DNA from 3 places in the Frigoribacterium sp. CFBP 13605 genome. Region 2 is predicted to be linked to each of the others. Evidence: predicted binding sites of a transcription regulator. Region 2 holds the regulator's gene; each other region holds the start of a gene.

Region 1 (5,381 bases), on a different contig from region 2:
GGAACGAGATCTCCATCCGCACCAAGATCACCGGCATCACGGTGACCCTGGTCACCCTCGGCCTCGTCGTCGCCGGCCTGGGAACGATGACCGTCCTGAGCACCTACCTCATGGGTCAGGTCGACACGTCCCTGCGGAACTCGGCGACCAACTTCACCAGCGCCTCGTTCGACCAGGCGGACTCCCGCTCGTGCACCGTGAACTTCGCGGGCCTGACCAGCAGCTACGTCGCGATCCTCGACGACGAGGGAGACCTCATCTGCGACACCCGTTCGCAGCTGTCGAGTGCCACCGACGCCCCCGACCTCACCGGCGTCGGCGTCGCCGGTGCTCCCCTCGACGAGGCCTTCAACCGGTACAACTCGAGCCGCGACAACGAGTGGCGCCTCTTCGCCCACGCGGCCGCCCTGCGCTCTACCGATGCCCAGGGCAGCGTGACGACAGTGCCCGCCGTCATCGTGGCCGGAACTAACCTGGCGGGCACCAATGCGACGATCGGGCGCTTCGGCGGCATCTTCCTGGGGTTCGGCCTCTCGGTCGTCGTGCTCGGCGCCGCCCTCACCCGCCTGCTCGTCACGTCGACCTTCGCGCCGCTGCGTGACGTCGAGGCCACGGCGGCCCGCTTCGCCGACGGCGACTTCACCCAGCGGCTCGACTCGACGACGCCGAACACCGAGGTCGGGCGTCTGAACCGATCCCTCAACACGATGCTCAACCGGATCGACAGCGCCTTCGACGACCGGGCCAAGACGATCGACCAGATGCGCCGCTTCGTCGGCGACGCCAGTCACGAGCTCCGGACGCCACTCGTCTCCCTCCGCGGCTACGCCGAGCTCTACCGCATGGGTGCCCTGACGAAACCCGAGGACGTGGCCCAGGCCATGGACAGGATCGAGAAGGAGGCCATCCGCATGGGCGTCCTGGTGCAGGACCTGCTCGCCCTCGCCCGTCTCGACGAGTCCAAGCCGCTCGAGCTCGGCCCCGTCGACCTCGTCCAGCTCGCCCGCGACTCGGCCCTCGACACCATGGCGTCGAACCCCGATCGCGACATCGACGTGATCGTGCTCGAGCCCGTCCTCGCGCCGTCGCCCACCCCCGCCGACGGCGACGAGACCCCGGCCGACGGACGTTCCCCCGAGACGGCCTCGCCCGCCGCGAACACCCCCGCGACGGGCACGGCGCTCACGGGCGCAGCCGTCGGCGCGACGAGCCCGATCTCGTTCGCGGGCGCGACCCTCGCGCGCCTCCGCAGCCTGAGGGCTCGGGCCGTCCGCAACGGCGACACGGCGACGGCCGCCCAGCTGCAGGACGAGGTGCAGAGGTTCGAGGCCCCGGCCATCGTGCACGGCGAAGAGAACAAGATCCGTCAGGTGATCACCAACCTGATGGGCAACGCCATGCGGTTCACCGAGCCGGACAGCCCGATCGAACTCGTGGTGCAGTCCGACCCCGGACGCGGTGTGGCCACCGTCGCCATCGTCGACCACGGCGAGGGCATCCCGCCGCAGATCCGCGAGAAGATCTTCCAGCGGTTCTGGCGTGCCGACTCGTCCCGCACGCGGGACACCGGTGGCAGCGGCCTCGGCCTGGCCATCGTCTCGGGCATCGTCGCGGCCCACGGCGGCTCGGTGGACGTCGACGACACCCCCGGCGGTGGAGCCACCTTCCGTGTCGCCCTGCCGCTGATGCCCGCCGACGCCGTCATCGCGGCCGAGCCCGCCGGCGTGACCGCCTAGCCCGACCGGCACGGCCGGCACCCCGTGCCCTGGACACGACGCCACGACGTGGGCACTGCACCACGTTTTCTCGTGGCGTCGTGACCACGTCCTGGCGTGTCCCACGGACGCGGAAGCGGCCGAACCACCGAGCACGAGGCGCGCCTCTCCCGCGGCGACGCCGAAGGGCGGCTCCCCCGGAGGGGAACCGCCCTTGAGCGTGTGCGCGGCGTGAGCCGCGCGGCTGCGGACTAGAAGTCCATGCCACCCGAGGGGTCGCCGGCCGGGGCCGGGTTCTTCTCGGGCTTGTCGGCGACGACGGCCTCGGTCGTGAGGAACAGACCGGCGATCGACGCAGCGTTCTGCAGAGCCGAGCGCGTGACCTTGGCGGGGTCGATGATGCCGGCGGCCAGCATGTCGACGTACTCGCCGGTCGCGGCGTTGAGGCCCCAACCGATGTCGAGCCCGCGGACCTTATCGGCCACGACGCCGGGCTCCATGCCGGCGTTGAAGGCGATCTGCTTCAGAGGAGCGTCGATCGCGACGCGGACGATGTTCGCACCCGTCGCCTCGTCGCCCTCGAGCTGCAGGTTGGCCAGAGCGGTCTTGCCGGCCTGGATGAGAGCGACGCCACCACCGGCGACGATGCCCTCTTCGACGGCGGCCTTCGCGTTGCGCACGGCGTCCTCGATGCGGTGCTTGCGCTCTTTCAGCTCGACCTCGGTCGCGGCACCCGCCTTGATGACGGCGACGCCACCGGCGAGCTTCGCGAGGCGCTCCTGGAGCTTCTCGCGGTCGTAGTCGCTGTCGGTCGCCTCGATCTCGCTGCGGATCTGACGGACGCGGCCGGCGATCTGCTCGTCGTCGCCGGCACCTTCGACGATGGTCGTCTCGTCCTTGGTGATGATGACCTTGCGGGCACGGCCGAGCAGGTCGAGCGTCGCGTTCTCGAGCTTGAGACCGACCTCTTCGGCGATGACCTGACCACCGGTGAGGATGGCGATGTCCTGGAGCTGGGCCTTGCGACGGTCACCGAAGCCGGGGGCCTTGACGGCGACCGACTTGAAGATGCCGCGGATCTTGTTCACGACGAGCGTGGCCAGGGCCTCACCGTCGACGTCCTCGGCGATGATCAGCAGCTGCTTGCCCGACTGGATCACCTTGTCGACGATCGGCAGCAGGTCCTTGATGTTCGAGATCTTCGAGTTGACGATGAGCACGTAGGCGTCCTCGAAGACGGCCTCCTGACGCTCGGGGTCGGTGACGAAGTACTGCGACAGGTAGCCCTTGTCGAAGCGCATGCCCTCGGTGAGCTCGAGCTCGGTGCCGAAGGTGTTGCTCTCCTCGACGGTGACGACGCCCTCTTTGCCGACCTTGTCGATCGCCTCGGCGATGAGCGCACCGATGGTGGGGTCGGCGGCTGAGATCGAGGCCGTGGCAGCGATCTGCTCTTTGGTCTCGATGTCCTTCGCGTCGGCGAGCAGCTGGTCGGAGACGGCCTGGGCGGCCTTCTCGATGCCGCGCTTCAGCGAGATGGGGTCGGCACCGGCCGCGACGTTGCGCAGACCTTCGCGGACGAGGGCCTGGGCCAGCACCGTCGCGGTGGTCGTGCCGTCACCGGCGACGTCGTCGGTCTTCTTCGCGACCTCTTTGACGAGCTCGGCACCGATCTTCTCGAAGGGGTCGTCGAGCTCGATCTCCTTGGCGATGGAGACGCCGTCGTTCGTGATGGTGGGGGCGCCCCACTTCTTCTCGAGCACGACGTTGCGACCACGCGGGCCGAGCGTGACCTTCACCGCGTCGGCCAGGATGTTCAGGCCACGCTCGAGGCCACGACGGGCCTCTTCGTCAAAAGCAATGATCTTAGCCATGTGTGTTTTTCGTCCCTCCCGGACGTCATGAAGCAGAAGCATTGGCACTCACGTGTCGCGAGTGCCAGCAACGATTCTGGCACTCGCCCGATGAGAGTGCAAGTGACGTGACGGGGCCCGGACGCACGAGCACGCCGTCACGGTGGACCGTGACGGCGTGCGGCATGGGAGTCGGCGCGGCGCGGCGCTCCGGCGGGCTTCAGGCGAGCCGGACGGACTCCGCCTGCGGCCCCTTGTCGCCCGTGCCGACCTCGAACACGACGGCCTGGCCCTCTTCGAGCACCTTGTAGCCGCTCATGTCGATGGCCGAGTAGTGCACGAAGACGTCCTGGCCGTCACCCTCGACGGTGATGAAGCCGTAGCCCTTCTCCGCGTTGAACCATTTCACGGTCCCGTTTGCCATGGTGTCGCTCCCCTTTTGCTGTGGTGGTACGGCGCGTGCGGTGCTGCAGGGCCGGGTCGTCGACGCAGCGACCTGCGAACCCGGACGGGACAGCGTCACTCGTGCAGAACACCAGGTCGGCGAGCCGTGAGGGGCGACCAATTCCAGATGGTAACCACGGGAAAAACGGAAAAGCGCGCCCCGACCGAGAAACACCCGCAGAAAACGAGGATTTCACCGGTTATTAAACATGGGCGTAACACGGGAGGTGCGGTGAGGGCCTGACGGGACCCGCGCCTCCTCGGATCGACGCCGCGGGAGCGGCGCCTTCAGGAGCTGTAGTCGGCCCCGAGGACGATGGTGACGGCGGCACCCGGGAAGGCGTCGCTCACCTCGACGTCGGTGATGCCGAGCTGCTGGGCGAGCCCGAGCGCCGCGGCCTCGTCGTCGGCCGCCGAGTAGTAGACGGTCGACGTCGCGACGCGCTCGCTGGCGTTGCCCTGGGTGCCGACGACCCACCCGGCGGTCTCGAGCCGCTCGGAGGCCGAACCGGCGAGCCCGGCGGTGGCCGTGCCGTTCAGGACGGTGATGGTGGTGACCAAAGGGTCGACCTGCGAGGGGTCCGTCAGCGGGGCCACCGTCGGCGAGGCCGTCGGGGTCACCGTCTCCGTCTCGGGCGCCTGGGCCTCGGCGGTGCTCAACGACGAGGGGTTCACGAACTGGAAGCTGTTGTTCGCGACCCCGAGGTAGACCACGCCGGCACCGACCAGCACGCCGACGGCCAACGCGGCCCAGGCGAAGGCGATCCAGCCGCTGCCGGGGCGCTTCTCGGCCCGGTGGGCTCCGACGCGGTCGAGGTCGGCGGGGACGTCGTCGAACCGGTCTCGGTCGAATTTCGGCATGCGTGGTCTCTCGTGGGTCAGCGGGTCGGACCGAACGAACGGGTCGATCGGGCGTCGCGGCGGGCGACTCGCAGGCGCTGCAGGCGGCCGACGAGCATGGGTGCGTAGGCCAGTGCAGCGGGTCGGTCTATGAGCGAGTTGAGCAGTTGCTGGTAGCGGACGATCCCGAGGCCGAACTCGCGACGGACGGCGGCCTCCCGGGCACCGGCGGCGGCGGGGGCGTGCTGCTCGAAGTCCAGGACGGCACGGTCGAGCTCGGACAACGCGCTCGAGCGCACGTCGTCACCTGTCGCCTTCTCGTCCATCGTCGATGCCCTCCCCTGGGTTCCGGGTCATCCTATGGGCGGCGCCCCGACCGATCGCGGAGGCCGGGGGCGTGGTCCGACAACCCGTCCACGCGCTCGGGGAGCCGCCCGGCGCCGCGAGCTGCCGACCCGCGGTCAGGCAGTGAGGTGCAGCCGCGTGCCGTGGGCGTCCCCCACGCCCAGCACCCGGCCGTCGAGGGCGAGGG
Region 2 (5,381 bases):
CGTGCACCGCGACAAGGCCTACGCCTACGGGGTGCTCATGACGGGCCGGCTGCGCGAACTCATCCCGAGGCAGCAGTTCGAGGTGCCCATCCAGGCCGCCATCGGTGCCCGGATCATCGCCCGCGAGAGCATCCGGGCCATGCGCAAGGACGTCCTGGCCAAGTGCTACGGCGGCGACATCTCGCGCAAGCGCAAACTCCTCGAGAAGCAGAAAGAGGGCAAGAAGCGCATGAAGACCATCGGTCGGGTCGACGTGCCCCAAGAGGCCTTCATCGCCGCCCTCAGCGGCGACGTCGAGAAGAAAGACAAGAAGTAGGGTCCATGCGTCGAGCCACCCACACCGAGACCCGCACGACCTACGGCGAGGTCGGGGCGACGCAGGCCCCCGACCTCATGCAGTACCCGCCGAAGGGGTTCAAGCCGGCCGAGTACCGGGCCCGCGTCGGCCACGGCGACGCCCGCTTCGCCGCGGCCTGGATCGCCACCATGACCTGGCAGATCCAGGAGCGCAGCGGCATCCGCGTCCGGGTCGACAGTGTGCCGCCGGCCGACGAGAGCGAGTACACGCCCGTCCAGTTCGACGAGCACGGGCAACCGGTCGACGCCGCCGAGTGGGCGACCGCGCGTGACGAGTCGCGCTACTCGCCCGACGGCACGCCCTTCCTCACGGCGGGCACGACGGCCACGCTGAGCATCGAGGCCTACGGGCGCACGGTCGAGGCCCCGGTGCGCGTCGTCTACGTGATCGACGAACCGAAGCGCAAGGGTTTCGCGTACGGAACCCTCGACGGCCACCCCGAGAGCGGCGAGGAGTCCTGGATCGTCGACCAGACCGACGACGGTTCGGTCTGGCTCTCCATCCGGTCGTTCTCGAAGCCGTCGAGCGCGAAGTGGCGTCTCGTGGCACCGTTCCTGCGACGCACGCAGGCGCAGTACACGAAGCGGTACCTGCGGGCACTGAGCCTCAACGAGAAGGGCGAGCAGACCGACGAGGTCGTCGTCGTCGAGGACACCGAGGCCGGCGTCGGCGACCCCCGCGGTGACGAGCGCCCCCCGACCGGCCCGCGCGGCGACGCCGCGGGAACCGGCGCCTGACGGTGCCCGGAGCCCTTCCCCTCGGCGATCCCGCCCCCGTCGACGGACGCCTGCCCGAGACCGTCGCCGTCGGCGCGGACGACCGCAACTTCGGGGTCTACCTGCACGTCCCGTTCTGCCGCGTGCGCTGCGGGTACTGCGACTTCAACACCTACACGGGCGACGAGCTGCGAGGCGCTCGTCGCGACGACTACGCCGGGCAGGCCGTCACCGAGATCGAGCTCGGGGGTCGGGTGCTGCGCGAGGCGGGGCTCCCGCCGCGCCGCGCCTCCTCGGTGTTCTTCGGCGGGGGCACCCCGACGATGCTGCCCTCGGGCGACCTCACGTCGATGCTCCACGCGATGGTCGACACCTGGGGTCTCGAGCCCGGCGCCGAGGTGACGACCGAGGCGAACCCCGACTCGGTCGACGCCGCGTACCTGCAGCAGCTCGCCGACGCCGGCTTCACGCGCGTCAGCTTCGGCATGCAGTCGGCCGTCCCGAGCGTGCTCGCCACCCTCGAGCGCACGCACGACCCCGAGCGCATCCCGCTCGTGGTGCGCTGGGCCCGTGACGCCGGGCTCGACGTCAGCCTCGACCTCATCTACGGCACGCCCGGCGAGACCCTCGACGACTGGAGGCGTTCCCTGGACGTCGCCCTCGAGCAGGAGCCCGACCACCTCTCCGCGTACTCGCTGATCGTCGAGGACGGCACGAAGCTCGCCCGCCAGATCAAGCGGGGCGAGGTCCCGATGCCCGACGACGACACCGCGGCCGACATGTACGAGATCGCGGACGACCGGCTCGCCGGCGCGGGCTACGACTGGTACGAGGTCAGCAACTGGTCGCGTGGCGTCGCGCACCGTTCCCGCCACAACCTGGCGTACTGGCAGGGCCACGACTGGTGGGGCGTCGGCCCGGGCGCGCACAGTCACGTCGGTGGCGTCCGCTGGTGGAACGTCAAGCACCCCGCCGCCTATCAGCAGCGCATGGCCGCGGGTGAGTCGCCGGCTGCCGGGCGCGAGACCCTCGACGACGAGACCCGTCGGGTCGAGCGCGTCCTGCTCGGGGTGCGCATCCGCGAGGGGCTGCCCACCTCCGAGCTCGACGACGACGGACGCCGGGCCGTCGGTGGCCTCATCGCCGACGGCTGGGTCGAGGGGCGTCCGGCCCTGCAGGGTCGCGTCGTGCTCACGCGCGAGGGGCGGCTCATGGCCGACGCCGTCGTGCGGCGTCTGCTGCCCGACTGAGCGTCCCGATCGTCCTGATCGCCGCGGCGCCCCGCGGTGGCGATCAGGAGGCGCGGGCCCGGAACGCAGGAGGCGCGGCTCCCGGGGGAGTCGCGCCTCGCGTGGTGCCCGTCCGGGCCGGTCGACCGTCTACTTGACGAACTCGATGGTCAGCGGGTACTTGTACCACTCGCCCTTGTTGGCCGCGACGGCGGCGATGATCGAGAAGATGATCACGAGGATGCCGGCGACGAGGGCGAGCACCCCTCCGATGACGATGATCGACAGGATCGCCGAGATCACGTAGACGATGGCCACCGTGATCTGGAAGTTCAGCGCGGTCCTGGTGTGCTCCCGGATGAACGGGCCGCGGTCCTTCAACACGAGGTAACCGACGAGGGCGGGGACGAACGCGAAGAGGATCCCGCCGAGGTGGATGAGCGTCGACCAGAGCTTCTCGTCCTCGGGGCGCATCGGCTGGACGGGCTGCGGCTGGTAGCCCGGCTGCTGGCCGAAGCCGGGGCCGGACTGCTGGCCCTGGCCGGGCTGACCCTGGCCGGGCAGACCCTGCCCGTACGGCTGGCCGGGCTGACCGTTCTGGCCGGGCTGGCCGTTCTGCGGGCCGTTCGGCTGGGCGGGAGGGTTCTCGGTCATGGCTGCACCTGTTCGTGAGTGTCCTGCGGATGTCCCCGCCACCCTAGGGCAGCCGGGTGCGGCCCGAGTAGGCCTCGCGACGGAGGTGTCGTACGATTGGCAGTCCGGCACGTCGAGTGCCAGGCCCGGTCGCCCGGCGTGCGGACGACCCGGGGGACGTCGAGCGAAGAGAGGTGCGTCATGGTCTCCGAACGCGGTCTCGAAGTGCTTCGCGTCATCGTGCACGACTACGTCGCGTCCCGCGAGCCGGTCGGGTCGAAGTCCATCGTCGAGCGACACCAGTTCGGCGTCTCGGCGGCGACCATCCGCAACGACATGGCGCTGCTCGAAGAAGAAGAGCTCATCGCGGCACCGCACACCTCGTCGGGACGCGTGCCGACCGACAAGGGCTACCGGCTCTTCGTCAACCAGCTCGCCGACCTGCGCCCGCTCAGCGCGGCCCAGCGGCAGGCCATCGAGACGTTCCTGGGCGACTCCACCGACCTCGACGAGGTGCTCGGTCGGACGGTCCGGCTCCTGTCGCAACTCACCAACCAGGTGGCCCTGGTGCAGTACCCCACCTTCTCCCGGGCCCGCGTGCGTCACGTCGAGCTGGTCAGCCTGGGCGACGGTCGCGTCATGACGGTGCTGATCACCGACAGCGGCCAGGTCGAGCAGCGGGTCGTCGACATCCGCACCGCCGTCGACGAGTCCTTCCTGTCCGAGTTGCGGGCCGCCATCAACGCCGCGGTCGGCGGTCGGCCCCTGGGTGAGGCCTCCACCGCCCTCACCGACCTGCCGGCGCGGTTCCGTCCCGACCTCGCGGCGGTCGTCGGCGTGGTCGTCGCGAGTCTCACCGAGCAGATCGCCGCCGGACGTCAGGACCGCCTCGTCATGGCCGGTGCGGCGAACCTGGTGCGCACGGGCGACGACTTCAGCGGCGACCTCTTCCCCGTGCTCGAGGCGATCGACGAGCAGGTGGCCCTCTTGCGGCTCTTCGGCGAGATGCAACTCGACGCCGTCGACGTGGCCGCGAGCATCGGCCGCGAGAACGCGTCGTTCGGGTTGTCCCAGGCGTCCGTGCTGGCCAGCGGGTACTCCACGCAGGGCAGCGAGATCGCGAGGCTCGGCGTGCTCGGGCCCATGCGCATGGACTACTCGACCAACATGGCGGCGGTCCGTGCCGTCGCGCGGTACCTGTCGTCGCTGCTCACCGAGCGGTAGCCGACCACCACGGCCCCGGCCGTCCCACGACCCCCATCCCCGTCCCGGTCCGCCGGGCCCGGCCCCGCCGGGAAGACCACCACACCACACCAGAGGCAGACGAGAACCAGTGGCAGATCATTACGACGTCCTCGGAGTCGACCGTCAGGCGACCCCGGAAGAGATCAAGAAGGCGTACCGCAAGCTCGCCCGCGAGCTTCACCCCGACGTCAATCCCAGCCCCGACGCGTCCGAACGGTTCAAGGACGTCACGCACGCCTACGACGTGCTCAGCGACCCGCAGCAGCGCGAACGCTACGACCTCGGCCCCCAGCCCGGCTTCGGTGGCGGCGGCGGAGGCGGGGCCGCCGGCTTCGGCGACATCTTCGACGCGTTCTTCGGCGGCGGTGGCCAGGGCCAGCGTCAGGGTCCGCGGTCCCGGCGGGAACGCGGGCAGGACGCGCTCCTGCGCCTCGAGGTCGACCTCGAGGACATCGTCTTCGGCACGCAGCGCGACATCGAGGTCGACACGGCCGTCCTCTGCGACACGTGCAGCGGCTCGTGCTGCGCACCCGGCACCTCGCCCCAGACCTGCGACATCTGCGGGGGCTCCGGTCAGATTCAGCGCACCGTGCGCTCGCTGCTCGGCAACGTCATGACGTCGAGCCCGTGCGGGACCTGCCGTGGCTACGGCACCGTCATCCCCAACCCCTGCCCGACGTGCCAGGGCCAGGGGCGCGTCCGGGCCCGACGTTCGATCCCCATCGACATCCCCGCGGGCGTCGACACCGGACTCCGGCTCCAGCTGCCCGGTCAGGGCGAGGTCGGCCAGGCCGGTGGCCCGAACGGCGACCTGTACCTCGAGGTCAAGGTGCGACACCACGACACCTACAGCCGCAACGGCGACGACCTGCTGGCCACGCTCGAGGTGCAGATGGCCGACGCCATCCTCGGCACGTCGACGACGCTCACCGGGCTCGACGGCGAGATCGAGGTCGAGATCAAGCCCGGCACCCAGAGTGCCGACATCCTCACCGTGAAGGACCGCGGCATCACCAGACTGCGCGGGACGGGTCGCGGCGACCTCAAGATCGGCGTCCAGGTGGTCACCCCGACCAAGCTCAGCCACAAGGAGCGCGAGCTGATCGAGAAGTTCGCCTCGGGTCGCCGCTCCCCGGCGCCCGAGCTGTCGCACTTCCAGCAGGGTCTCTTCGGCAAGTTGCGCGACCGCTTCCTGAACTT
Region 3 (5,381 bases), on a different contig from region 2:
CCCGTGCGCCAGGACGAGACGTTCATCCGCACCCGCCGCATCAACAAGGCCGGCGTCTCGGTGATCATGGTCGAACAGAACGCCCGCCGCTGCCTGCAGATCTGTGACCGCGGCTACGTCCTCGACCAGGGCCGCAACGCCTACTCGGGCACCGGCCGCGAGCTGGCCGACGACCCCAAGGTCATCGAGCTCTACCTCGGCACCCTGGCGAAGGACGTCGACGCGTCCTGACGCCCCCGGTGGTGCCCTGAGGCCCCGATCACGCCCCGGCGTGGTCGGGGCCTCGTGCGTGCGTCCGGCGCCGGGGGCCGGCGTCGGGCGCCGGCGTCGGGACGCGGGTGCTGCGCGCCGCCTTTCGTGCAGCGCACCCGGTCTCGACGCGGTGCGGTGCACGAAACGCGGTGCGGAGGGAGTGCGACGCACGCCCGGTGGGGCCAGGGGACGAGGAGGCGCGGTGCCGGAGGACGCGGACGTCGCGACCGTCCTGCGGCCCGCCTCCGCGCCTCCCCGGCACGCAGAAGGGCCTTGGCGCCGGGACGTGCCGTCGTGCACACCGCGTTTCGTGCAGCGCACCCCGTCTCGACGCGGTGCGGTGCACGAAACGCGGTGTGACGAGGTGTGGGGCGGAGCGGACAGATGCTGGGCCGGGGCCGGGGCCGAGACCCGACACGTCACCTCCTCGGCACGCCGAAGGGCCCGGCACGATGACTCGTGCCGGGCCCCGGGTGGTGCGAGGTGCCGTTATTCGACCTTGCCCTCGATGCCGGTCTGGTAGACGGGCTTGTTGTCGTCGTCGAACGTGTAGACGCCGATCGAGGCGGACGACGGGTCGTTGTTGTCGTTGAACGCTCCGATGCCCGAGGGGCCGGTGTAGTGGATGTCGTCACCGGCGTCGAGCGCGGTCTTGCAGTCCGCGTACGTCGTGCACTCGGTGCCGCCGTCCGCTCCGGAGACCGCGGCCATGTTGGCCTGGATCGTCCCGGCGTCGGTGCCGCCACCGGCCTGTGCCGCGAGAGCGGTCAGGATGACGGCGTCGTACGACTCGGCCGCGTACGAGAAGTCGGCCAGGTCGCCGCCCTCGCTCGCCTTGTAGCCGGCCACGAGCTTCGACTTGAAGTCGGCGCTCGCGTCGGCACCGGGGATCGTGCCCTTGGCGCCCGCGAGGGTGCCGGGCTCGAAGTCGGCGCTGTAGTCGGCCGTGTTGCCGTCGGACATGTAGACCTTGCTCATGTCCCAGCCCTGGCTCTTCAGCTCGGGCACGATCGACTTGGTCTCGTCGAAGGCCAGGATGACGATCGCGTCGGGCTCGGCGGCGATGGCCGCCGACACCTCGGACGAGAAGGTGGTCTGACCGGGAGGGAACTCTTCGCCCTTGCCGGTGCCGCCGTACACGACGGTGCCGCCCGAGCTCTCGATCGACTTCTGCGTCGAGTCGCGCAGACCCGTGCCGTAGGTGTCGTTGAAGACGAGGAACGCGACGTTGGCGTTGCCGTCGGCCGTGATCTGCTGGCCGAGCGCCGAGCCCTGCACCGAGTCCGGCGGAGCGGTGCGGTAGTAGTAGGACGAGTAGCCGCTGAGCGAGCTCGCCGTGTTGGCGGGCGAGATCTCGATGATGCAGTTGCTGGTGAGCTGGTCGACCACGTTGAGCGTGACGCTCGACGACTCGGCACCGAGCACGACGGGCACCTTGGCGTCGATCAGCTGCGTCGCGGCGTTGCTCGACACGGTCATGTCGTTGCTGTCGCCCGAGTCGGTGCTGGTCGAGATCTCGGCCGGCTGGTCGAGCACGCCGCCGGCGGCGTTGATGTCGCTGATGGCCAGGTTGGCGCCCGCGATGGCGGGCGGGCCGAGGTAGGCCAGGGTTCCGGTCAGCGGCAGCATGGTGCCGATCGCGAAGGGATCGGTGCTGGGCGTCCCGACCTCGCACTTGGCGGCGGGATCGGCCTTGGCCGACGACGACGACGAGGCGTCGTCAGAGGGAGATGCCGTCGAACAGGCAGCGAGCAGCACGGAGGCTGCGCCGGCGAGAGCCAGTGCTCGGAGGGCGGTGCTGGATCGGATCATCCGTGGAACCCTTTCGTGGACAGCGGCAGTGCAGCCCGACCGGTGGCGGTCGAACCTGCCGCGATTGGTCCGAAACTAGGGGTCGAATGTTTCTGGCGTGTGTTCTCGACGTCAAAGTGACGTTTCGTTAGCCATTCGTGACTTTGCGAGGGATGGTCGCTTCTAGGCGGTCGGGGCCACGGCGAGGGGCCGGCGTGATCGTCGCCCCGCACGGACCATGTCGACGGTCAGCACGATCGACGCGACCCAGACGATGGCGAAGCCGACCCACCGCGCGGTCGACATGTGCTCGCCGAGCACGACGACCCCCACGACGAACTGCAGCACAGGAGCGACGTACTGGGTCAACCCCACGGTCGTCAGGGGCAACCGACGCGTCGCCGAGGCGAAGAGCAACAGGGGCACGGCCGTGATCACGCCCGTGCCGATCGTGGCGAGGGTGTGCCCGACGCTCACGGTGCCGAGCACGACGCCGCCGCCGAGGCCCGTCACGTGCAGCACGATCAGGGTGACGGCCGCGAAGGGGGCGATCCAGAGCGTCTCGAGCGTGAGCCCGCCGACCGCGTCGACCCGACCGCCGACCTGCTTCTTGACCAGGCCGTAGAGCCCGAACGAGAACGCGAGGACGAGCGAGATGAACGGCGGCCGGCCAGCCCCGACGGCGATCACGAGGACGGCGACGGCGCTCAGCCCGACGGCCACCCACTGGGTCGTGCGGAGACGCTCGCGCAGCACGACCACGCCGAGCAGGACGGTGACGATCGGGTTGATGAAGTACCCGAGCGCCGCCTCGACCACGTGCCCGCTGAGCGTCGCCGAGATGAAGACCGTCCAGTTGACGACGATGAACGCGCCGGCCACCCCCATGGTGGCCACCAGGCGCGGCTGTCGCAGCAGGGCCAGGAACGAGCGCAGCGCCCCCGTCACGACGAGCAGCACCGCGCAGAAGACGAGCGAGAAGAGCACCCGCCAGGCGACGATCTCGAACGGGCCGGCCGGGGCCAGCAGCAGGAAGTACACCGGCAGGACGCCCCAGAGCCCGTAGGCCCCCAGGGCGTAGGCGAGGCCCGCCCCGCCGGCCCCGTCGACGCCGAGCCCCGAGGTCGGGGCGGAGGGGGACGAGGAGGCGCGGGTCGAGGTCACCAGGCGACTCTAGGTGGCTGCGCCCGCCGCCGGAACGGCCACTCCTGCCACCGTGGATCGATCGACGGACGACGACGCCTGGGGACGGGCCCTCGTCGGCCGGCACGGTGCCGACACGGCGAAGGCCCCTGCCGGAGCAGGGGCCTTCGGGACGGCGACCGGGGTCGCGGAGCACGGCCGGAACCGTGCCGGGGTGCTAGCGGACGATGACCGCCAGGACGTCGCGAGCCGAGAGCACGAGGAGGTCTTCTCCGCCGTACTTCACCTCGGTTCCGCCGTACTTGCTGTAGATGACCTTGTCGCCGGTGGCGACGTCGAGCGGCACGCGGTTGCCGTTGTCGTCGATGCGGCCCGGGCCGACCGCCACCACTTCACCCTCTTGGGGCTTCTCCTTGGCGGTGTCGGGGATCACGAGACCCGAAGCAGTGGTCTGCTCGGCTTCGACCTGACGAATGACGATGCGATCTTCGAGCGGCTTGATGCTGACCGACACGGGTGACCTCTTCTTTCTCGGTGCTACGAAAACATGGGGGCTGGCACTTGCCGGGGGCGAGTGCCAGAACAACTGTAGGACGAGACTGGCACTCGGTCAATCCGAGTGCCAACGCGTCTGCCCGCGTGCGTCACACTGGACGACATGGATTCCTCCGAGCTGCTCGAAGTCCTCTCGCCCGAGGGGCTGCGGCTGCTCGACTCGCTGCCGGCGGGCGGCGCCTCCGGTGACGACGTCGTCGGCACGGTGGCCGCGTTGCGCAAGCAGGGCCATTCCCCCGCCCTCGTGTCGGCGGTGCTCACACAGGCCCGGCTCCGCGGCCGGGCCGTGGCCAAGTTCGGCGAGTTCGCGAGCCGCATGCTGTTCACCGACGCGGGCCTCGAACAGGCCACGCGCCTCCCGGTCGCCGCCCGCCACGCCGGACGCTACGCCGCGGCGGGGATCGGCAGCGTCGCCGACCTGGGCTGCGGCATCGGGGGCGACGCCCTGGCCTTCGCCGCACTCGACCTCGACGTGCTCGCCGTCGACCGCGACGAGGTGACCGCGGCCGTCGCTTCGTACAACCTCGCGCCGTGGCCGTCGTCACGGGTCGAGCAGGGGGACGCCGCCACGACCGACCTCGCAGGCGTCGAGGGGGTCTTCCTCGACCCGGCGCGACGGACGTCCGGCCACACCGCCACCAAGCGCCTCGCCGATCCGGCCGACTGGTCCCCCGGCCTCGACGTCGCCTTCGGCTTCGCCGACCGCCTGCCCACCGGGGTCAAGCTCGGTCCGGGCGTCGACCGCGAGCTGCTGCCGACGGACGCCGAGTGCCAGTGGATCTCGGTGGACCGCGACGTGGTCGAGGTGGGCGTGTGGTTCGGGCCGCTCGCGCGGCCGGGAGTGGGCCGGTCCGCCCTGGTGATCGGCACCTCCGGGGCGTCGGAGTTGACGGCCGCCGCCGACTCGGACGACGTCGACCCGGGCGACCTCGGCGAGTACCTCTACGAACCCGACGGCGCCGTGATCCGGGCACGCCTCATCGGCGACCTGGCCCGCTCGATCGACGCCCGGATGATCAGTCGCGACATCGCCTGGTTGACGACGGAGGCGCGGGTCGAGACCCCCTTCGCACAGGGATTCCGCGTGCTCGAGACGTTCCCGCTCGACGAGCGGACGCTGAAGCGCGAGCTGCGGGCCCGGGGCATCGGGCGACTCGAGATCAAGAAGCGCGGAGTCGACGTCGACCCCGCGACGTTCCGCAAGCGACTCTCGTTGCAGGGGACCGGGTCGGCGACCCTCGTCCTCACCCGGGTCGCGGGGCGGCACACCGCCCTGCTCTGCGAGCGCCTGGTCTGACGCCGGGCGGGACGCGAGAGCGGCGGGTCTCGCTGCTGCCCGACCCCCGCCGTCGCGCCTTCGTGGTGACGCACGAGTGGGCAGAAGACGCTTCTCGCCCCTGCGGCGACGCCTCCTGCCCACTCGTGCCCCACCGAGGTGGGGCCGGGCTCAGTACCCGCCGTAGTAGTCGGAACCCGACGAGAAGCCGGCGATGAAGAGGCCGAAGGCGATCCAGCCGATCACGATGAGCACGACGCCGGCGTAGCCGACGATGAGCCCGGTGAGCCAGAACCCCCTCGCGTGACGCTCACGCGACATGCCCAGGTGCCCGAGCACGATGCCCGCGATGGACGCCACGATC

The links. Region 2 encodes HrcA, which represses chaperone genes, less so after heat shock. Its sites were predicted from a motif close to TTNGCACTCGNNNNNNNCGAGTGCNAA; they were not measured.
Region 1: the regulator HrcA is predicted to act here: its motif matches at 3,628-3,654, upstream of groL (chaperonin GroEL).
Region 3: the regulator HrcA is predicted to act here: its motif matches at 3,786-3,812, upstream of groES (co-chaperone GroES).

What each region holds. Positions count from the first base shown of each region.
Region 1 covers NZ_JACYNS010000019.1:29,007-34,387, forward strand. Annotated here, with positions in the region: gene IFT36_RS06590 (sensor histidine kinase) at 1-1,736, shown strand, start outside; gene groL (chaperonin GroEL) at 1,967-3,586, opposite strand; gene IFT36_RS06600 (cold-shock protein) at 3,786-3,989, opposite strand; gene IFT36_RS06605 (LytR C-terminal domain-containing protein) at 4,298-4,870, opposite strand; gene IFT36_RS06610 (DUF3263 domain-containing protein) at 4,888-5,175, opposite strand; gene IFT36_RS06615 (DUF2332 domain-containing protein) at 5,311-5,381, opposite strand, start outside.
Region 2 covers NZ_JACYNS010000029.1:20,567-25,947, reverse strand. Annotated here, with positions in the region: gene lepA (translation elongation factor 4) at 1-316, shown strand, start outside; gene IFT36_RS08270 (DUF1990 family protein) at 322-1,095, shown strand; gene hemW (radical SAM family heme chaperone HemW) at 1,098-2,324, shown strand; gene IFT36_RS16425 (DUF4870 domain-containing protein) at 2,454-2,957, opposite strand; gene hrcA (heat-inducible transcriptional repressor HrcA) at 3,138-4,160, shown strand; gene dnaJ (molecular chaperone DnaJ) at 4,270-5,381, shown strand, end outside.
Region 3 covers NZ_JACYNS010000007.1:60,491-65,871, forward strand. Annotated here, with positions in the region: gene IFT36_RS03775 (ABC transporter ATP-binding protein) at 1-231, shown strand, start outside; gene IFT36_RS03780 (ABC transporter substrate-binding protein) at 742-2,064, opposite strand; gene rarD (EamA family transporter RarD) at 2,227-3,207, opposite strand; gene groES (co-chaperone GroES) at 3,404-3,700, opposite strand; gene IFT36_RS03795 (class I SAM-dependent methyltransferase) at 3,845-5,038, shown strand; partial or broken gene IFT36_RS03800 (DUF4190 domain-containing protein) at 5,189-5,381, opposite strand, start outside.